3 regions of the Burkholderia stabilis genome follow, and region 1 is predicted to be linked to each of the others. Evidence: predicted binding sites of a transcription regulator. Region 1 holds the regulator's gene; each other region holds the start of a gene.

Region 1 (7,104 bases):
GCCGACGACGAGCGCGAGGAAGCCGAGGACACGCTCGGCAAGCAAGGTAAGCAGGGCGCGCAAGGAGCCTCCGCATGAGCACCCCGACGACCGGCCTGTTCGCGAAGCGCCAGAACCCGTTCGCAGGCACCAACCTGCGCGCGCTCGCGGGCCCGATCCTCATCTGCATGATCCTGGGGATGATGATCCTGCCGCTGCCCCCGCTGCTGCTGGATCTGCTGTTCACGTTCAACATCGCGCTGTCGGTGATGGTGCTGCTCGTCAGCATGTACACGATGAAGCCGCTCGATTTCGCGGCGTTCCCGAGCGTGCTGCTGTTCTCGACGCTGCTGCGCCTGTCGCTGAACGTCGCGTCGACGCGTGTCGTGCTGCTCGAAGGCCACACCGGGCCGGACGCTGCCGGCCAGGTGATCGAGGCGTTCGGCCACTTCCTCGTCGGCGGCAACTTCGCGGTCGGCATCGTCGTGTTCGTGATCCTGATGATCATCAACTTCATGGTCATCACGAAGGGCGCGGGGCGGATCGCGGAAGTGTCCGCGCGCTTCACGCTCGATGCGATGCCCGGCAAGCAGATGGCGATCGACGCCGACCTGAACGCCGGCCTCATCAACGAGGAACAGGCGCGCAAGCGCCGCCTGGCCGTGTCGCAGGAAGCCGAGTTCTACGGGTCGATGGACGGCGCGTCGAAGTTCGTGCGCGGCGATGCGATCGCCGGCCTGATCATCATGGCGATCAACGTGATCGGCGGGCTGATCGTCGGGATGGTCCAGCACGACATGTCGTTCGCCGCGGCCGGCACCAACTACACGCTGCTGACGATCGGCGACGGCCTCGTCGCGCAGATTCCGTCGCTCGTGATCTCGACCGCGGCCGGCGTGATCGTGTCGCGCGTCGCGACCGACGAGGACATCGGCACGCAGATCACCGGCCAGCTGTTCACGAATCCGCGCGTGCTGATGATCACGGGCGCGATCATCGTGCTGATGGGGCTGATCCCCGGGATGCCGCACTTCGCGTTCCTCGGGCTCGGCGCCGGCGCGATCTGGCTGTCCCGCACGCAGACGAAGCGCGCGGCGGCCCGCAAGGCGGCCGGCGACGTGACCGACATCGCGCCGCCCGCCGTGCTGCCGGCCGACAGTCACGAGGCGACCTGGGACGACGTGCAGCTGATCGACCCGCTCGGCCTCGAAGTCGGCTACCGGCTGATCCCGCTCGTCGACAAGAACAGCGACGGCGAGCTGCTCAAGCGCATCAAGAGCATCCGCAAGAAATTCGCGCAGGAAATCGGCTTCCTGCCGCCGGTGATCCATATCCGCGACAACCTCGAACTGCGGCCGAACGCGTACCGGATCGCGCTGAAGGGCGTCGAGATCGGCGTCGGCGAAGTGTTCCCGGGCCAGTGGCTCGCGATCAACCCCGGCCAGGTGACGGCCGCGCTGCCGGGCGCCGTCACGCAGGACCCGGCGTTCGGGCTGCCGGCCGTGTGGATCGACGTCGCGCTGCGCGAGCAGGCGCAGGTGTACGGCTACACGGTGGTCGACGCGAGCACGGTCGTCGCGACGCACCTGAACCATCTCGTCGTCCAGCACGCGGCCGAGCTGCTCGGCCGCCAGGAAGTGCAGGCGCTCGTCGAGCGCACCGGCAAGGACGCGCCGTCGCTCGTCGAGGATCTCGTGCCGAAGACGATCTCGCTGACGACGCTGCAGAAAGTGCTTCAGAACCTGCTCGAGGAAGGCGTGCCGATCCGCGACATGCGCACGATCCTCGAAGCCGTGTCCGAACATGCGGGCCGCGGCGACGCGTTCGAGATCACGGCCGCGGTGCGGCTCTCGCTCGGCCGCGCGATCACGCAGCAGTGGTATCCGGGCGCGGGCGAGATGCAGGTGATGGGCCTCGATTCGAATCTCGAGCGCGTGCTGTCGCAGGCGCTCGCCACCGGCGCGAACCCGGGCCTCGAACCCGGCCTCGCGCACAACCTTCTGACCGGCACGCAGCAAGCGATGCTGCGTCAACAGAATCTCGGGCTGCCGCCCGTGCTGCTGGTGCAGCACGCGCTGCGCGCGATGCTCGCGCGTTTCCTGCGCCGCAGCCTGCCGCAACTGAAAGTGCTGTCGTATGCCGAAGTGCCGGACACACGCACGATCAAAGTCGTTAACGTCATCGGGGGTTCCGCTTGAACATTCGCAAATTCACCGGCGCGACCAGCCGCGACGCGCTTCGTCTGGTGCGCGAGGCGCTCGGCGCCGACGCGGTCGTGCTGTCGAACCGCACGCTCGATGACGGCAGCGTCGAAATCGTCGCACTCGCCGATTCGGACCTGGCCGCGGTGACGCCGCCGGCCGCCGCGCGGCCGCGCATCGCCGCGCCGCGAATGCAGGACTCCGTGCCGGCCGCCGCGGTGCCGGGCATCGTGTCGCGCCCGGGCGCCACGCTTGCACGCCCGAGCGTGAACCCGTACGCAGCCGGTGAAGGCGGCCTGCCGGACGTGTTCTCGTCGGTGTTCGGTGCGAGCGCCGATATGGAAGAACCGGCGGCGCAACTTTCGGCGACCGATGCGGACGTGCCGGCTGCGGCTTCCCCGTCGATCGCCGCGCCCGCGGGCGGCACGCCTGCCGCCGGCGCGTCCGAACCCGCGCCGTGGCTCGTCGAGCACGCGAAGCGCCTGACGCAGCAGCGCGATGCGCTGATCGCCCGCGCGCAGGCACCCGCCGCGCCGCAAGCGAGCGAACCGCCTCCGCAGCGTGCCGCGAGCGCGACGCCGCCCGACTGGGCGCGCGACATCGTGCGCGATGCCGAGCGCCGGATGCCGGCCGCCGCCCCCCGCGCGCCGGACACGAGCGCCGCGCAGGCCGCGAAGGCAGCCGAGCGCACGCGCCTGTCCGCCGACGCGGCCGCCGTGGTGGCCGATGCGGTGAAGTCGCGCATCGAGCGGATCGTCAACGACACGGTGATGCAGGAGCTCGGCGAGCTGCGCGGGATGATGGAAGAGCAGTTCGACAACCTGATGTGGCACGACCGCCAGCGCCGCAGCGCGGTGCACGGCGCGCTGACGAAGCACCTGTTCGCGGCCGGCCTCTCCGCGCAGCTCGTGCGGATGCTGGTCGACAACCTGCCGTCCGGCGAAGGCACGCAGACCTTCGAACAGGCCGCCGAATGGGCGCAGTCGGTGCTCGCCGCGAACCTGCCGGTGCTCGACAGCGAAGACGCGCTGATGGAGCGCGGCGGCGTGTTCGCGCTGATGGGGCCGACGGGCGTCGGCAAGACGACCACCACCGCGAAGCTGGCCGCGCGCTGCGTGATGCGCTTCGGCGCGAGCAAGGTCGCGCTGCTGACCACCGACAGCTACCGGATCGGCGGCCACGAGCAGCTGCGCATCTTCGGCAAGATCCTCGGCGTGCCCGTGCACGCGGTGAAGGATGCCGGCGATCTCGCGCTCGCGCTGTCCGAGCTGCGCAACAAGCACATCGTGCTGATCGACACGATCGGCATGAGCCAGCGCGACCGCGCGGTGTCCGACCAGATCGCGATGCTGCACGGCGCGAACGCACCGGTGCAGCGCCTGCTGCTGCTCAACGCGACGAGCCACGGCGACACCCTCAACGAAGTCGTGCAGGCGTACCGCAGCGCGGGCGAGCATCCGGACCTCGCCGGCTGCATCCTCACGAAGCTCGACGAGGCGACCCACCTCGGCGGCGTGCTCGACACGGTGATCCGCTACAAGCTGCCGGTCCACTACGTGTCGACCGGCCAGAAGGTGCCGGAGAACCTGTACGTCGCGTCGACCAAATTCCTGCTGAAGAGCGCGTTCTGTGTGCCGCGCGACGGCTCGCCCTTCGTGCCGCAAGACGAGGACATGCCGACGCTGCTTTCCGCACTGACCGCACGTTCCACCGCCGAGCTGCACGAGGTGCGATTTGGATAAACGAATCATCGACCAGGCCGAAGGGCTGCGGCGCCTGCTGGCCGGGCGCGCCTCGCGCATCGTCGCGGTGACGGGCGGGCCGGCGGGTGTCGGCTGCACGTCCACGATCGTGAACCTGGCGGCGGCGCTCGCGTCGCTCGGCAAGGACGTGCTCGTCGTCGACGAGCGCGCCGACGTGCACTCGGCCACCGCGACGCTCGCCGGTGCGTGGCTGCGCGACGGCGAGCGCACGCGGGTGGCCGCGGGCTTCGGCCTGTGTTCGGCCGCGCGGCTCGCGCGCGCCGGCTACAGCGACGCGCAACTGAGCGACTTCGTCGACGGCCCGGCCGACATCGTGCTCGTCGACGCGCAGCTCGGCGCCGACGGCTCGTTCTCGGCGCTCGCGCGCGAAGCGCACGACGTGCTGGTCGTCACGCGGGTCGCCGCGCAGGCGATCACCGAGGCGTATGCGTGCATGAAGCGGCTGCATTTCGCGCACGCGTTCGCGCAATTCCGCGTGCTGACCAATCACGTCGGCAGCCATGCGGACGCGAAGACCGCGTTCGACAACCTCGCGGGCGTCGCGAGCCGCTACCTGACCGTGTCGATCGCCGACGCGGGCTGCGTGAGCGCCGATCCGCTCGTCGAGCATGCGCGCGAGCTGACGCGCGCCGTGGTCGATGCGTTCCCGTCGTCGGCCGCCGCACGCGACTACCGGCAGATTGCCGCCGACCTGCTGTACTGGCCGATGCGCCCGCGTTCGGGCGCGGGCCGCGCCGTCCACGCGGGCGGCAAACCGTCGTACGAGGCGGGCGCGGCACACGCCGCTTAGGGCAAGGAGAGAGCCATGATGTACAACGCTCAAGGAAAGATGTCCCAGGCCGACGTGCTCGCGCAATATGCGCCGCTCGTGCGTCGCCTCGGGCTGCAGCTCGTCGCGAAGATGCCGGCGAGCGTCGACCTCGACGACCTGATCCAGGCCGGCATGATCGGCCTGATGGACGCGGCCGGCCGCTACAAGGAAGACCAGGGCGCGCAGTTCGAGACCTACGCGACGCAGCGCATCCGCGGCGCGATGCTCGACGAGCTGCGCAGCAACGACTGGCTGCCGCGCAGCCTGCGCAAGACGTCGCGCGAGGTCGAGCACGCGGTGCATCAGGTCGAGCAGCATCTCGGCCGCTCGGCGAGCGAGACCGAGATCGCGCAGCACCTGAACATGCCGCTCGACGAATACCAGGGGATGCTGCAGGACCTGCACGGCAGCCAGCTCATCTACTACGAGGATTTCGACCGTGCGGCCGACGACGAGCCGTTCCTCGACCGCTACCGCGTCGATCACGCCGATCCGCTGTCGGCGCTGCTCGACGAGCACCTGCGCGAAGCGCTCGTCGAGGCGATCGAGCGGCTGCCGGAGCGCGAGAAGCTGCTGATGTCGCTGTACTACGAACGGGGTCTGAATCTGCGCGAGATCGGCGCGGTGCTCGAGGTGAGCGAGTCGCGCGTGTGCCAGCTGCACAGCCAGGCCGTCGCCCGCCTGCGTGCCCGGCTGCGCGAACAGGCCTGGGTCGGCGCGGAGTCCTGACCCTTTCTTCGCGGCCACGCGCGCCGACGCCGCGCGCTCGCGCATTTTGCGCGCCGATTTGCTACAATCCCTCCCGTTTTCCGAGGAGCGTTGCGACGGACCATCCTGCGTCCGCCAGGCTCGGAAGGCTTCACCAAGCAGCCGCGCGGCCAATTTGCGCCGGCTCCGCTTCCTGAACGGCGCTCACGTCACCAATCTAGAACTTTTTTAGAAAGGAGGGCGTGATGAACGCCATTATCGATTCCAAGGCTTCCCACGATTACGTCGTCGCCGACATGGCGCTGGCCGGCTGGGGCCGCAAGGAACTGAACATCGCCGAGACCGAAATGCCGGGCCTCGTGCAGATCCGCGACGAATACAAGGCCGAGCAGCCGCTGAAGGGCGCGCGCATCGCCGGTTCGCTGCACATGACGATCCAGACGGGCGTGCTGATCGAGACGCTGAAGGCGCTCGGCGCGGACGTGCGCTGGGCATCGTGCAACATCTTCTCGACCCAGGATCACGCAGCCGCCGCGATCGTCGAAGCCGGCACGCCGGTGTTCGCGTTCAAGGGCGAATCGCTCGACGAATACTGGGAGTTCTCGCACCGCATCTTCGAATGGCCGAACGGCGAATTCGCGAACATGATCCTGGACGACGGCGGCGACGCAACGCTGCTGCTGATCCTCGGCTCGAAGGCCGAGAAGGACCGTTCGGTGATCGCGAAGCCGACCAACGAGGAAGAAGTCGCGCTGTACAAGTCGATCGCGAAGCACCTCGACATCGACGCGACCTGGTACTCGAAGCGCCTCGCGCACATCAAGGGCGTGACCGAAGAAACCACGACCGGCGTGCACCGCCTGTACCAGATGGAAAAGGACGGCCGCCTGCCGTTCCCGGCGTTCAACGTGAACGATTCGGTCACGAAGTCGAAGTTCGACAACCTGTACGGCTGCCGCGAGTCGCTCGTCGACGGCATCAAGCGCGCGACCGACGTGATGATCGCGGGCAAGGTCGCGGTCGTCGCGGGTTACGGCGACGTGGGCAAGGGCTGCGCGCAGTCGCTGCGCGGCCTCGGCGCGACGGTGTGGGTCACCGAAATCGATCCGATCTGCGCACTGCAGGCGGCGATGGAAGGCTACCGCGTCGTGACGATGGAATACGCGGCCGACAAGGCCGACATCTTCGTGACGGCGACCGGCAACTTCCACGTGATCGGCCACGATCACATGAAGGCGATGCGCCACAACGCGATCGTCTGCAACATCGGTCACTTCGACTCGGAAATCGACGTTGCGTCGACGCGCCAGTACCAGTGGGAAAACATCAAGCCGCAAGTCGACCACATCATTTTCCCGGACGGCAAGCGCGTGATCCTGCTGGCGGAAGGCCGCCTCGTGAACCTCGGCTGCGCGACCGGCCACCCGTCGTTCGTGATGTCGAACTCGTTCGCGAACCAGACGCTCGCGCAGATCGAGCTGTTCGTGCGCGGCAACGAGTACGAAAACAAGGTGTACGTGCTGCCGAAGCATCTCGATGAAAAGGTTGCGCGCCTGCACCTCGCGCGCATCGGCGCGAACCTGTCCGTGCTGTCGGACGAGCAGGCTTCGTACATCGGCGTGCAGAAGGACGGCCCGTTCAA
Region 2 (7,104 bases), on a different replicon from region 1:
ACGAAACGTCGCGCGGCCTTACTTCCGGTCGAGCGAATAGCGCCCCGGCCCGGTCAGCGCGAGCAACAACAACCCGCCGATGATGCTCACGTTCTTGTAGAAGTTGATCATCGCCATGTATTGCTCCATCCCCTGCAGCGCCCAGTAGCGATGGCCGATCAGCGCCGTCGCGAGCGTATAGGCGGCGAACACCAGTGCGAGCGGACGCGTATAGAAACCGATCGCGATCAGCAGGCCGCCGGCCAGCTCGACCGCCACCGCGATCGCGGCGGCCAGTTCGGGCACCGGGTTGCCCATCGACGCCATGTAGGCGACCGTGCCCGAGAAGCCGGTCAGCTTCTGCCAGCCGAACAGCACGAACAGGACCATCATCAGCACGCGAGCCGCCAGCAGCAGCGTGTCCTTCTTCGACTCCAGTGAAACGTAACGCATGACTATCACCCTTGAATTGACGGTTTGACGCGTTCGGCGCCGATGCCCGCCGAAGCGGCGAACCAGGTCGGCAACGAACCATTCCTCGCGCGGCCGGACAGCGGGCCGATCGGCCTGCCGCCGGAGCATCCGCCCGGAGGCGCACCGTTTCCGGCGCGCTCCGGATCGGTTCTGGCGAAGCACGGGTGCAGTCTACTGTCTCACCCAAAATCATCAATCCGCCTAAACATGATTCGCTGTCTCGCATGAGTGGACAATCAGCGGGAACGAGGCCGCACAAATCAACCCGTTCCCGTGCATCAAAAACATCAAGACTGCGCCGCTGCTTCCAGGCTCATTTATCCAATCGATATTGCAGACTTCAATTGACACACACCGGTCATGAAAATCCACCTTGGTGGTTATTCACCGACACGCCCGGCGCATGGCGCATTCGCGCTCGCTTCCGCCTGGCAACTCGACCGTCTTTTCAGCCGGCGAACGCACCGGTTTCGAACAGAGGCGTGTGGCCCGGAAATGAAAACTCCCAATCGAAAACGTTTCCTCGACACGCAGCCTGTTGTCGCACACGGCATGAGAGTGCCCGTCACGCAAGGCGTACGGCCCGACTCGTATCAACAACAGCGCCTGCCTGACGCAACCTCTCCGCCTGGTGTTTAGCAAGAAGAACGAAAAACCCGCGCCAAACATTCGTGCCGCCGACAAGCATTCCAATGCCACTCGAAATCCTCGAATAAATGCAATTTAAATCATGCGTTTACGGCTAAAAAACCGCGAACCGCTGCCGCGCCGCCATCCACCCCGCTCACCGTGACAATTTCCCCAAGAACAATTACAAAAAATTACCAATTAATACTGATTTAAATATACGATAGCGAACTGATTCATTCTTACGTTTCCCCGACACTTTCCGTGACCCCGGAGCGCGTCGCGCGGGAGACGGCATCAAGCGAATCGCCACGAGGCCGCCGTTCGCCCAGGGATCGCTTTTCAACCGGAGCTCATTCATGCCAACGAACACGCCCGTCAACAGCGGCTCGAACGCGAACAGCCTGTTGCAACAGGCCGCGCAATCGATCATCAGCGGCTCGACCGGCAATCCGTCGATGGACGTCGGCACCCTCGTCAAGACGCTGGTGAACGCGAAGACGGCCGGCCGGGCCGCGGCGCTCGCCGCGTCGCAAACGACCGGCAGCACGCGGATTTCCGCATTCGGCGCACTGTCGTCGGCGCTGGGCGCGCTCGAGGCGGGCCTCGCGTCGCTGTCGAACGGCGGGCTGCAGTCGACGTTCAACGCGGTCGCGAGCGGCAAGGGCCTGACCGCGACGGCGGGGGTGGGCGCGGTGGCCGGCACCTACACGGTCGGCGTCAAGCAGATCGCGACCGCGCAGGCGCTGTCGTCGGCGGGCTTCGACGGCAAGAAGGCGCTCGGCACCGGCACGCTGACGCTGTCGCTCGGCAGCCAGTCGTTCAAGGTCGAGGTCGGCGGCACGAACAACACACTGTCCGGCATCGCGGCGGCAATCAACTCTGCGTCGAACAACCCGGGGATCAGCGCGACGGTCATCAACGGCAGCGACGGCGCGCACCTCGTGCTCGCGTCGACGAAGACGGGCTCGGCGAACGCGATCAGCGTCGCGGTCGGCAACGTGTCCGGCGACAACGGGCTGTCGAGCCTCGGCGTCACGTCGACGCCCGACAAGGACGGCGGCGCGTCGAAGATCGAATCGGCGAACGGCGCGGCCGCATGGCGGCAGAGCGCCGTCGCGCAGGATGCGAAGTTCACGATCAACGGGATCGCGTCGAACAGCGCGAACAACGCGGTATCCGGCGTGCTGACCGGCATCACGCTGAACCTGTCGGCGGCCGCGATCAGCGAGACCGATACGCAGACGCTGACGGTCAGCGCCGACACGAAATCGCAGGCGGCGACGATCACGAATTTCGTGAACCTGTACAACACGGTCGTCAAGACGATGGGCGCGCTCACGAGCTACACGGAAGGCGCGAATGCGCAAGGCGCGCTGATCGGCGATTCGACGCTGAACACGATCCGCAACTCGCTCGCGTCGATCGTCGCGCGCGGTGTCGACGGCGCCCCCACCACCGAGAACGGCAGCGGGCACGTGAACCTGCTGTCGATCGGCATCAAGCTCGAGAAGGACGGCACGCTGAAGGTCGACAGCGCGAAACTCGACAGCACGCTGTCCGCGAACCCGTCGGCGGTCGCGCGTCTGTTCGACCCGAAGAGCGGGCTCGGCACGCGCCTGACCGAGCAGATCACGCACTTCACGAAAAAGGACGGGATGATCGATGTGCGGACGAACGCGTTGAACGCCGACCTGAAGCGCGTCACGCAGCAGCAGTCGAATCTGTCCGACTATGCCGCGCAATTGACCAAGCAGTATCAGGCGCAGTTCACGGCGCTCAACACGCTGATGGCCAAGATGAATTCGAACACGCAATACCTGACCCGGCTGTTTGGCGGCGCGAACAGCAACGGTACGCTGGCGAACAAGTAAGCGGCCTCGCGCCGCGATGCGCGCGCCGGCGGTTCACGGTCGATGGATCGACCGGTACGAGCCGCCGCGCGCCGCGTACCTCGTACCGCCTGATTGCGGGTGCGGTTCATGCCCGGCGGCGCGCAAGCGCTTGCCGGGCTCGTTGCTTTTGTTGGTGTCATCGCGGCAGGCAGCCCGCGCCGCGCCGTCAGCCCAGACCTTCGACGCGGTCGGCGAACAAGTCGATCGCACGCGAGACCTGACGCCCGAAATAGCCTGGCCGCTCGCGCTCGTACGCGCGCAGCAGCGACGTGCATTCGCGCTCGGCCCAGCGCCACACGGGGCCCTGCTTCGCGAACACCGGGTGATCGTGCAATTCCGCCGGCACCGCGTGTTCGTCCTCCCAGCCCCAGAAATACGCCTGATACGCGCGCGCGAACGGCATTCCCAGGTTGTTCGCGACGGTCTCGTCGTGGCGCAGCGTGAAGTCGACGATCTCCTTGCGCACGCGGCCGCCCACCTCGTCGTGACGCGCTTCGATCCAGCAGTGATACCGCGCGAGCTGCGACAGGTGCCGCGCACTGCGCCGCCGCTCGCGTGTCGTGCACAACGCGTACAGGTTGCCGTCGCCAAAATCCATCACTTCGCCGCCCGCGAACGGCCGGTAAGTCTTGCCGGTCAGCAGCGTCAGCACCTGCGCGCCGACGATCGCGTAGTCGGCGCACCGCATGTAGCCGCTGCGCGTCGTGGCCGCCGACACGCTCCGGTGGACTGCCTCGTCGATCACGGCGTGCAGCATGGCATCAACCGGCGCCGCCAGGATCGGCGGCTGGCTTGTCGTCGTCACGTGTTGCATGGGAGGGGAATGCGGATTCAACGGTTCATCGGTAAAAAACGCTCCGCGGCATAATATTACGGATCGTTACAAGAAACGATGGGAGGGTCCGGTCAGATTTGTGTGCTTTTGTCGCGGGGCGTGGAGGCGGGTCGGGCTGGCTGGAGGCGGCTGTGGAAGCGCGATGCGGCGCGGTCACCGGACGCGTCGCGGCGGTGCGCTCGCGGATCGCGGGCGCACCGGTTATGGGGTGGTGGATAAAGGACCGACGGCACGTCGGCTTCGTATCGGTGGTGCGACGCCGGTCGCGCCAATGGAAATCCCGCCCGACCGGTCAGCATCGAGGCGCTGCCGAAGCAGGCGGCTTTGCGAGCACCGATGCGATCGGGCCGCGCGCGGCAAAACGGAGGTCATCGATCGATGACGGGCGGCTCGCGTGCCGCCGGCCACCGCGCCCGCTCACTGCATCAAGTCGATCGGCAGCGTCTTGTCGAGATTGTCGTGCCATGCGCGAATCGTCTTCGGCACGGTCTTTTTCCACGCCGGCGCGTTCGTGTAATAACGCATCCGGACCTTGTCGTGCGCGTCGAACACGAGCAGCCCGATCCACAGATCGGTGCCGTGGCTCATCACGATCGCCGCGTTCGTCGTCGCGATGCCGCGCACCCAGTACGACTCCACGTGCGCCTTCAATCCGTCGAGATCCTCTTCGTCTGACCGGGAATTGACCGTATCCACGAGCACCGCGTAATCGGCGCCGAGCAGCTTGTGCGCGATCGCGTTCTGCGCCGCGTCGGCCACGACCTTGAGACTCAGCAAATCGGCCGGCGGCTGAGCCCGGGACTGCGCCGCGGTCACGTACTCGCCACCATAGGAAACACCCAGGCCGGCGCCACAGTCGAAATCCGCGCCGTGTTGCGTAATGCCGATGCGCCCGCCCTTCCGCTCGAAATCGAGCCGGCATTTGTCCTTGCGATAGGTGCCGCTGTCGCCGTGCAGCACGATGTCGCCGTCGAGCCCGCCGGTATTCGCGCCGTTGTTCGCGCTCAACTCGAAATGCAGACGAGGCGCCGTGCCAGTGAACGTCAGCTCGCCGCCGAACGACGGGTTGTCGCTCGTCATGGTCCACGTCTGCTGCCAGCGGTCGGCGGCGAGCGGCGTGCCGTTCAGACTCGCGAGCCGTTCGCGGTAGCGGTCGCCAAGGCACGATGCATCGCTGCCGCACTGGTCGCGCTGCTTGAGCCACTTCAACTGCGCGGCCTTCAGCGCAGCCGTATCGCCGCCTTTCGCGAGCGCCTTCTTCCACGCGGCCGACAGGTCGCCGTCGAGCTTCGACAATGCGGTGTCCGCGCAGATCGCCTTCTCAGTGGGCGACGCGGCCTTCGCACAGTCGAAGCCGGCCGCGTGCGCGGCGATCGGCAACAGCGCCAGCAGCGCGGCTGCCGCGATGGACCGCAGGTTCGGGTGGCGCGCATCGGCGCGCGCATTCGATCGATTCCGGATTGTCATCGGCTTGGCTCGTCGCTGGGTCGCGGCCTGTAGAAGCTACACGCACGCGACATTCGAGGTAAAAACGCCCGGCCCGGCATGCGGCGCATGCCATCGCCCGCCGAAGCGTAACCCGAATGCGCGACGCCGATCAATCGACGTTCGATGCCGCCGCAACCGTTGCGGCCGCCGCGCTGCATTGCGCGATGCCGCTGCGCAACGAGGCTTCCGCGGCCGCGTCGATGATCCCGATGAACACCATCACGCCATCGCCTTCGTGCGCGACCAGACCCTCGTCTTCCATCGACGAGAAACGGATGCGCCGCGCGGCGACCTGGCACACGCGTGTGCCGACCACGCCGTCCGCGTCGGCCACGCGCACGACACCTTTCGCGCGCAGGATCGCGCGCGGCAACGCCTTCAGCCACGCGCGCAACCGCGCCTTGTCGAGCACGTCCGGCACGGCGACGGTGACGCTCGCGAACGCCGGCATCGCATCGTGACGAATCGGCCGGTGCGAACGCGCGATCTCACGCATCGCGCGACGATCGGGCACGGTCGTGTCGAACAGCAGCGCGAGCGGAATTTCGCCATGCCGCGCCGCGACGACGATGTCGGTCGGCGCGCACGCGCGCACGTCGTCGAGCACCGCGTCGCGCTGCGTGGGTGCGAGCCGGTCGAGCTTGGTCACGACGATCGCGCCCGCGCCGTCGAGCTGACGCTGCGCCATCGCGCCGACGAGCGGATCGGCCAGCGTGTCGCGCCACGCGAGCGCATCGGCGACGACGAGCACCGACGTCAACCGGAACGCGCCGTTCAGCAAGCCGATCTGCGCGATCTTCGCGGGATCGGCCACGCCGCTCGCTTCGACGAGCAGCAGTTCGGGCCGCACGTCGCGTGTCGCAATGCGCGTGAGCGCATCGACGAGCGCGCCGCCGATCGTGCAGCAGATGCAGCCGTTGTCGAGCTCGATCACGTCGTCGCCGCGCGCGCGCACGAGACGCGCGTCGATGTTCACCGCGCCGAAATCGTTGACGAGCACCGCAATGCGCCGGCCGTGCGGCGCCTGCAGGATCGCGTTGACGACCGTCGTCTTGCCCGCGCCGAGATACCCGCCGACCACGGCGAGATCGATCGGCGCGGTAGTGGCCGCGGTGGCCGCGCCGTTCGCAATCGTCGCGTCGAACGCGTTCATCGCGGCGACCGGAACACGCGCCCGCCGAGCACGGTGCCCCACACGGCGAGTTCTTTCAGCCGCGCGGGCGCGCACGCCGACGGATCTTCGTCGAGCACTGCGAAATCCGCGTACTTGCCCACTTCGATGCTGCCCACGAGATGATCCATCCGCAACGTATACGCCGCGCCGAGCGTGATCGCATGCAGCGCATCGTCGAGCGCGAGCCGCTCGCCTTCACCGAGCACGCGCCCCGACGCCGTCTCGCGCTGCATCGCGCACCACGCGGTAAACAACGGATTGAGCGGCGTGATCGGCGCGTCCGAATGCAGTGCGAACGGAATGCCGAGCCGCCGCGCGGAACCGGCCGCATCCATCCGGTTCGCGCGATCGGCACCGATGGTCTGGGTGTAGTGCGCGTCGCCCCAGTAATACAGGTGATTCGCGAAGAAATTCACGCACAGGCCGAGCGCGCGAATGCGCCGAAGCTGCGCGGCGTCCGCCATCTGGCAATGCTGCAGCGTGTGACGGTGATCGGGGCGCGGATGACGTGCGAGCAGCGTCGCCATCGCATCGAGCACGACCTCGGTCGCTTCGTCGCCGTTGGTATGCACGTGCAGTTGCAGCCCTGCGCGATGGAACGGCTCGAATACGTCGACGAGCTGCGCGGGCGG
Region 3 (7,104 bases), 930 kb from region 1:
CCCATATATACCGCCAAGCAGGAGCGTTTTAATGACTCACGTTGTGACCGAAGGCTGCATCAAGTGCAAATACACGGATTGCGTGGATGTGTGCCCGGTGGATTGCTTCCGTGAAGGTCCCAACTTTCTCGCCATCGATCCGGACGAATGCATCGACTGCGCCGTGTGCGTCGCCGAGTGCCCGACCAATGCGATCTATGCCGAAGAAGACGTTCCGGGCGACCAGCAGCAGTTCACCGAGCTGAACGCCGAGCTGGCAAAGGGCTGGCCGTCGATCACGAAGACCAAGCCGGCACCGGCCGACGCGGACGAGTGGAAGGACGTGCAGGACAAGCTGCACCTGCTCGAGCGCTGATCGCGCGGTGGCTGCAAAATTTTTTGTGTGCCGCAGCCCAAAAGTATTGACAGGTTAGCGAACGCTCCTTAAAATCTCGTTTCTCTGCTGTTGTTGTTTGTTCCCCGATAGCTCAGTCGGTAGAGCGCCGGACTGTTAATCCGTAGGTCCCTGGTTCGAGCCCAGGTCGGGGAGCCAAAAACACAAAGGCCCGTTGAAAGTGAACGGGTTTTTTGTTGGAAACAAAACACGCAGATGTACCGATTTATTCCCCGATAGCTCAGTCGGTAGAGCGCCGGACTGTTAATCCGTAGGTCCCTGGTTCGAGCCCAGGTCGGGGAGCCAGACAATGAAAGGCCCGTCATTCGACGGGCCTTTTGTTTTTCCGGCCGCCCTTTCGCTTTCTCGTGGCCCGGTTCCGCGCATGCTAGAGTTTCCGTCCCGCATTCGCATCCGGCTCCATCGATGAAGCACCGCCTCCTCTCTGCTGCCCCGCTCGCCCTCCTGCTCTCCGCCGTCGCCGCGGCCCCGCTCGCGCACGCGGAGGAAGTCGGCAGCGTCAACACCCATTTCCGCGTGACGGGCTCCGACCGCGTGGTCGTCGAAGCGTATGACGATCCGCTCGTCCAGGGCGTGACCTGCTACGTGTCGCGCGCCCGCACGGGCGGGATCAAGGGCACGCTCGGCGTCGCCGAGGATCCGAGCGAAGCGTCGATCGCGTGCCGTCAGGTCGGCCCGATCACGTTCAAGGAACCGCTCAAGCAGCAGACCGACGTGTTCAGCGAGCGCATGTCGTTCATCTTCAAGACACTGCACGTCGTGCGCGTGGTCGACAAGAAACGCAACGCGCTCGTCTACCTGACCTACAGCGACCGTATCGTCAGCGGCAGCCCGAAGAACGCCGTCACCGCAGTGCCGATGCCGGCCGGTACGACGATTCCGGTCAAGTAAAGCCCGCGCCTGTCGGGCGCGCGAGCGATACACTGTCGGTTCGACCGCTCCGCGCCCGATCATGTCCGCCACCCGCCTCCCAGATTCCGCACGCTACTGGCGCACGCCGCTGCTGCCGGATGCGGATCTCGTCACGGCCACCTATCGCGACCACACGTTCGCGCCGCACTGGCACGACGCGTACACGATCCCCGTGATTCTCGAAGGCGCGGAACGCTTCACCTATCGCGGCAGCGGCTATGTCGCCGAAACGGGCACCGTCCCCGTGATCAATCCCGGCGAAGTGCACACGGGTTCGCGCGCAGCCGACGAAGGCTGGTGCTATCGCGTCAGCTACATGCCGGTCGACTTCATCCGCGCACTCACGAGCGCGATCGCGGGCCGCCCGCAGGATGCGCCGTGGTTTGCCCCCGACGTGATTCGCGACGCCGACCTCGCGGCCCGGCTCGCGCTTGCGCACCGGATGATGGAGGCCGGCAGCGAGCGCGCGCCGTCCTCGCATGCGCACGGGCAGCCAGCCGACGATCCGGCGGCCGGCGCCCCGCGCATCTACGATCCGCTCGCCGCCGAAACGGCGATGCTCGACGCGCTGTCGACGCTGATCGTGCGTCATGCCGACGCGCTGCCGCGCCCGGCGCCGTTCATGGCTGACGAACCGCGCGTCGACGCGATGCGCGAGCGGCTCGCCGCTGATCTCACATGCACCGTGACGCTCGACGAAGTCGCGCAGGCGGCCGGCCTGTCGCCGTTCCACGCAGCGCGCCTGTTCACGCGCACGACCGGCATGCCGCCGCATGCGTGGCGCAACCAGTTGCGATTGCAGCGCGCGCTGGCGCCGCTGCGCGCGGGCGTGCCCGTCGCCGATGTCGCGGCGGCCAGCGGCTTCGTCGACCAGAGCCACTTCACGCGGCATTTCAAACGGATGTTCGGCGTGCCGCCCGGGCGCTGGCAGGCGCGCTGACACGCCGCTTTCCGCCCGTCCCTGCACACGGCCACCGCGACAACGCCACACCGCCACACCGACAAACGCCCCAGCGCCAACCCCGATCCCGATCCCGCGACCGCAAGAACATACAAGCCGTCCCGCCACCGGCCCGCTATCCTCGAGTTCATGGAGAAGCACGCTTTGAACCCGACACCCCCATCGCCCCCTCGCCGCCCGCTCAACGAATGGCTCGACGGCGCGCGCGACACGATCCCGATGATGATCGGCGCGGCGCCGTTCGGCGTGATTTTCGGCACGCTCGTCGGCGGCGGCCCGCTCGCCGCCTGGCATGGCGCGCTGATGTCGCTCGCCGTGTTCGCGGGCTCCGCGCAGTTCATCGCTCTCGGCCTGATCGCCGGCAGCGCGAGCTTCGTCGTCGTGCTCGCGACGACCCTGATCGTGAACCTGCGCCACCTGCTGTACAGCGCGACGCTCGCGCCCTATGTCGCGCACCTGCCGCTGCGCTGGCGCGCCACGCTCGGTGCGCTGATGACCGACGAGGTGTTCGCGGTCGCCTACGCGCACTACCGGCACTTCCCGCCCGGCACGATCGGCCCCCACTACTTCTTCGGGTCGGGGCTCGCGATGTACCTGAACTGGCAGGTCTGGACGCTCGCGGGCATCGGCTTCGGCGCGGCGTTCCCGGGCCTGCAGTCGCTCGGTCTCGATTTCGCGATGGCGGCGACCTTCATCGCGATCGTCGTGCCGCAGCTCGGCACGCTGCGCTACTTCGCGGCGGCCGCGACGGCCGGCACGCTCGCGTACTTCTGGCAGGGCTGGCCGTACAAGCTCGGGCTGCTCGGCGCGGTCGCCGCCGGCGTCGCGATCGGCGTCGCGCTCACGCTGCTGCACGAACGCGCGCGCGCCAGCTCGCGCACGGAGGCCGCATCGTGAGCTACGCGCTGCTGATCCTCGGCATGGCCGTCATCACGTACGCGATCCGCACGACGCTGTTCCTGTTCGGCGAGCGGCTGACCTTCCCGCCGCTCGTGCGGACCGCGCTCGGCTTCGTGCCCGTCACCGTGCTGACCGCGATCATCGTGCCGATGACCGTCTCGCCGCACGGCGGCACGGCCGAGCTCACCTGGCGCAATCCGCAGCTCGTCGGCGCACTCGCCGCCGTGCTCGTGTCGGCGGCGACCCGCCGGCCGCTCGTGACGATCGCCGCCGGTCTCGCGGTGTTCTTTTTCTGGCAAGGGATCGTGCTGCCGCACTGGCTGCCCGCCTGAGCAAACGCTCGGTCACGCACGCTCAAGTTTCCGCCCGACGCGCCGATATAGGGTATGAAGACCCGCCACCGGCCTCGGCGCGCACCGGTCAGTCGACGCTGCGCCCGCACCGGTGCGCCGTGCCGGCCGCCGGCTTGCGCGGGCCGCCATCGAGACGATTCATGGGCCAGATCACCCTTTCCCTCAAGGACGACACGCTCGAGTCCCTGCGCAAGGACTACGACGCGTTCGTCCGCGTGTCGCTGAAACTCGACCCGCAGTTCGCGACGCCGTCGTTCGAGGATTTCCTGCGCGCCAAGCTGCTCGACAACATGGTGCCGCTGACCGAGCACGCAGTGCAGCGCATGCTGCAGGGCGGCCAGTACGCATGGGCAAAGCGCACGCTCGACAAGGAATTTCCGGACGTCGTCGCGATCCTGATGCGGCAGGCCGGCGAATTCGGCTTCGGCTTCGCGTCGCGTTCCGAATGGACGCCCGACGAACTCGCGAAGGCGTGCCGCGACTGGGCGAAGGCGATCGTCGCCGAAGCGCAGGGCGACCCGTCGCTGATCGACCCGCTCGCCTCGCAGATCAAGGGCGCGGCGCAGGACATCCAGACGCTCGAGGAACTGATGCAGACGCCCGCGTGGCGGCTCGCGGAATCGCTGCGGCAACGGATCTACGAGGCGAAGCTCGCGTGCGAAATGAGCGTGGGCAGCACCGCGCGCGACAAGCTCGGTGAACTGCGCGGCCTGTTGCGGCTCGGGCTCGCGCATGGCTCGTTCCAGAAGCAGGAAGCGCAGCAGATCATGGAATACCTGCGGCTGCTGAAGCCGGAAATTTTCGTCGAGGAACCGTACGACGTCTTCGCGCGACTCGCCGCGTGGCTGCGCGCCGTATTCACGCCGGCTGCCACGCGACCGGCGCAGGGACAAGGCCAGGGCCAGGGGCAACGCCGGCCGTAACGGTGCGCACGCACACATGAAAGCGGCCCGGTTCGCACGAAACGAACCGGGCCGCCGGATGGCCGCCGTCGCGACGCGCCGCTCAGGGTAAGCGTCGCGCCGGGCGACGCTTACTGCGTGGCGCCCTGGGCCGATGCACCACCTTCCGCGCCGACCGACGCGCCGCCTTCGGTCGCTTCGCCGGCCTTCGCCTTGGCCGAGCCGGCATGGCTCTTGGCCGACTTCGCCGCATGCTTCGCGTGCTTCTTGGTCGAATGGACGGCCGACGACGCCGTATCCTTCGCGCCGTCTGCCGCCGCGCCGACCGCATTGGTTGCGCCGCCGACCGCATTGCCCGACGCGTTCACGCCGGCGCCGCCCTGCACGCCCGCGCCGACACCCGCCGCCGGGGTCTGCGCCTGCATGCCGGCGCCTGCCGCGCCCTGCGCCGCCGTGCCCGTCTGGGCAAATGCAGCCGAAGTAGCGAACGCCGTCAGCGCGGCACCGATCAGCATCGTACGAATCTTGGACATGGCAATTCTCCTCAGGAAGTTGTGGGCGAGAACCGCAGCGATGCGGCCCGTCGCGTCCCCCGCCGCAACACGCAGCAGGTACGACAAAAGACCCGCGGCGCACACGGCCGGTTCTCGAATCTCTCAGACTGTTACCCACCGTTTCATTTGCTGACGAATCGCTCACAGTCCTTAACAACTGCGCGCCGCAGCCGCCCGCGCTCGCGCGCCGGCCCGTGGTGCCGTATGATGCGGGGCGATTCCTCCCGCGCATCGCGCACCTTCTTCGTCATGCCCAATCTGGATTTCACGCTGACCGGCGAATACGTCGAGCTGCACAACCTTCTCAAGATCACCGGCCTCGCGGACAGCGGCGGCACGGCGAAACTGATCGTCGCGTCCGGCGCGGTGAAAGTCGACGGCGCGGTCGAACTGCGCAAGACCTGCAAGATCCGCGCAGGACAGGTCGTGCTGCTCGGCGACACGCGCATCGCGGTGCGCGAAGCCTAGGGCGCGACCGTTCCCCTTTCCGCGACATGGCCATCGGCGCGCGCGTTCGACACGGTTCGAATAAAGCCGTAAGCTAACCGTCTCTCAAAATAAATACATACAGCGCGGGCCCGCACCCGCGCGAGCGCCCATTCCATGTCGCATTCCGGTCTTACGCGGACGGCCGCCGCGCCGCCGTCCCTGTCCAGTCACGCCGCCGATACCGCGCGCCTCGCCGCTCCCCTCGCGATCGCGCAACTCTCGCAGATGGCGATGAGCGTCACCGACACGGTGCTGCTCGGCTCGCTCGGCCCCGATTCGCTCGCGGCGGGCGGGCTCGGCGCGAACTTCTTCTTCGTCATCGTCACCATCCTGCAAGGCGTGCTGTCGTCGATCAGCGTGAGCGTCGCGCATGCGCGCGGCGCCCAGGCCGAGGACCGCGTGCCGCACATCTACTGGACGGGCTTCGCGCTGTCCGTGCTGCTCGCGATTCCGGCGATCATCGCGCTGTCGCTGGCCGAACCGATCCTGCTGATGTTCCACGAGCCGCCGCTGCTCGCGCATCACGTCGGCGAATACACGGGCATCCTGCGTTTCGCCGCGCTCGGCAGCCTGATCGGCGTCGGGCTGATGCGCGCGTTCCTGCCGGCGATCGGCGCCGCACGGCGGCTGCTGTGGGTGTCGATCAGCGGCGTCGGGATCAACGGCGTGCTGAACTACGGGCTGATCCACGGTGCATTCGGGCTGCCGCGCCTCGGCTTTCTCGGCTCGGCGGTCGCGACCACGATCACGATCTGGCTCACCGCGCTCGCGCTGATCTGGCTGCTGCATGGCCGCCAACGGTTCCGCCATTTCGTGACCGCCGCGCGCCCGAAGCTGCCCGTGATGGGCGAGCTGATCGGCATCGGCTGGCCCGTCGCGATCACGTACGGGGTCGAATCGACGCTGTTCCTCGCCACCGGCCTCACGGTCGGCGTGCTCGGCGCGACCTCGCTCGCCGCGCACCAGATCGCGCTGAACGTCGCGTCGGTGTCGTTCATGGTGCCGCTCGCGATCGGCCAGGCCGCCAATGTCCGCGTCGGCTACTGGGTCGGCGCGGGTTCGCCCGTCGCCGCGCGGCATGCCGGCTTCGTCGCGCTCGCGCTCGGCGTCGCGTTCATGTCGCTGTCGGGCATCGTGATGATCGTCGCGCCGCATGCGATCGTCGGCCTGTACCTGCACCTCGACGACCCGGCCAACACGGCCACGGTATCGCTCGCCGCTTCGCTGCTCGGCATCGCCGCGGTGTTCCAGATCGTCGACGGGATGCAAACCGTCGCGTCGGGCGCGCTGCGCGGCCTGAAGGACACGCGCATCCCGATGCTCGCCGCAACCTTCGGCTACTGGGGCATCGGCTTTCCGACCGGCTACTGGTTCGCGTTCCACGCGGGCCTCGGCGCGCGCGGCCTGTGGTGGGGGCTCGCGGCCGGCCTCGCGAGCGTCGCCGCGCTGATGGCATGGCGCTTTCATCTGAAGACTGCGTCGCTCATCGCGACGCGGCACTGAGCGCGACACGACACGAAATCGCGGCCGACGCTATGCTTGTCGGTTGAAGGCCCGAGACATCAAGACGCCGCGCGAGCGGCGCGACTGCCTCACGATACGTCTGACGCCGCGCGACGCGCGGCCTTTCCCCTTTCCA

What was found. Region 1 encodes FliA, which starts transcription of late flagellar genes. Its sites were predicted from a motif close to CTAAAGTTTNNNNNNNNNNNGCCGNTA; they were not measured.
Region 2: the regulator FliA is predicted to act here: its motif matches at 1,322-1,348, upstream of fliD (flagellar filament capping protein FliD).
Region 3: the regulator FliA is predicted to act here: its motif matches at 3,521-3,547, upstream of BBJ41_RS06675 (DUF4088 family protein).

What each region holds. Positions count from the first base shown of each region.
Region 1 is NZ_CP016442.1:2,362,480-2,369,583, forward strand. Features, by position in the region: gene flhB (flagellar biosynthesis protein FlhB) at 1-78, shown strand, start outside; gene flhA (flagellar biosynthesis protein FlhA) at 75-2,177, shown strand; gene flhF (flagellar biosynthesis protein FlhF) at 2,174-3,922, shown strand; gene BBJ41_RS11000 (MinD/ParA family ATP-binding protein) at 3,915-4,733, shown strand; gene BBJ41_RS11005 (RNA polymerase sigma factor FliA) at 4,749-5,483, shown strand; S-adenosyl-L-homocysteine riboswitch at 5,560-5,675, shown strand; gene ahcY (adenosylhomocysteinase) at 5,708-7,104, shown strand, end outside.
Region 2 is NZ_CP016444.1:276,570-283,673, forward strand. Features, by position in the region: gene BBJ41_RS33855 (DoxX family protein) at 19-432, opposite strand; gene fliD (flagellar filament capping protein FliD) at 1,440-2,954, shown strand; gene BBJ41_RS33865 (hypothetical protein) at 3,142-3,789, opposite strand; gene BBJ41_RS33870 (lysozyme inhibitor LprI family protein) at 4,228-5,277, opposite strand; gene BBJ41_RS33875 (CobW family GTP-binding protein) at 5,408-6,451, opposite strand; gene BBJ41_RS33880 (amidohydrolase) at 6,448-7,104, opposite strand, start outside.
Region 3 is NZ_CP016442.1:1,433,812-1,440,915, forward strand. Features, by position in the region: gene fdxA (ferredoxin FdxA) at 32-355, shown strand; tRNA gene BBJ41_RS06645 (tRNA-Asn) at 457-532, shown strand; tRNA gene BBJ41_RS06650 (tRNA-Asn) at 604-679, shown strand; gene BBJ41_RS06655 (CreA family protein) at 800-1,285, shown strand; gene BBJ41_RS06660 (AraC family transcriptional regulator) at 1,347-2,246, shown strand; gene BBJ41_RS06665 (AzlC family ABC transporter permease) at 2,397-3,164, shown strand; gene BBJ41_RS06670 (AzlD domain-containing protein) at 3,161-3,499, shown strand; gene BBJ41_RS06675 (DUF4088 family protein) at 3,661-4,443, shown strand; gene BBJ41_RS06680 (hypothetical protein) at 4,554-4,955, opposite strand; gene BBJ41_RS06685 (RNA-binding S4 domain-containing protein) at 5,226-5,444, shown strand; gene norM (multidrug efflux MATE transporter NorM) at 5,580-6,968, shown strand.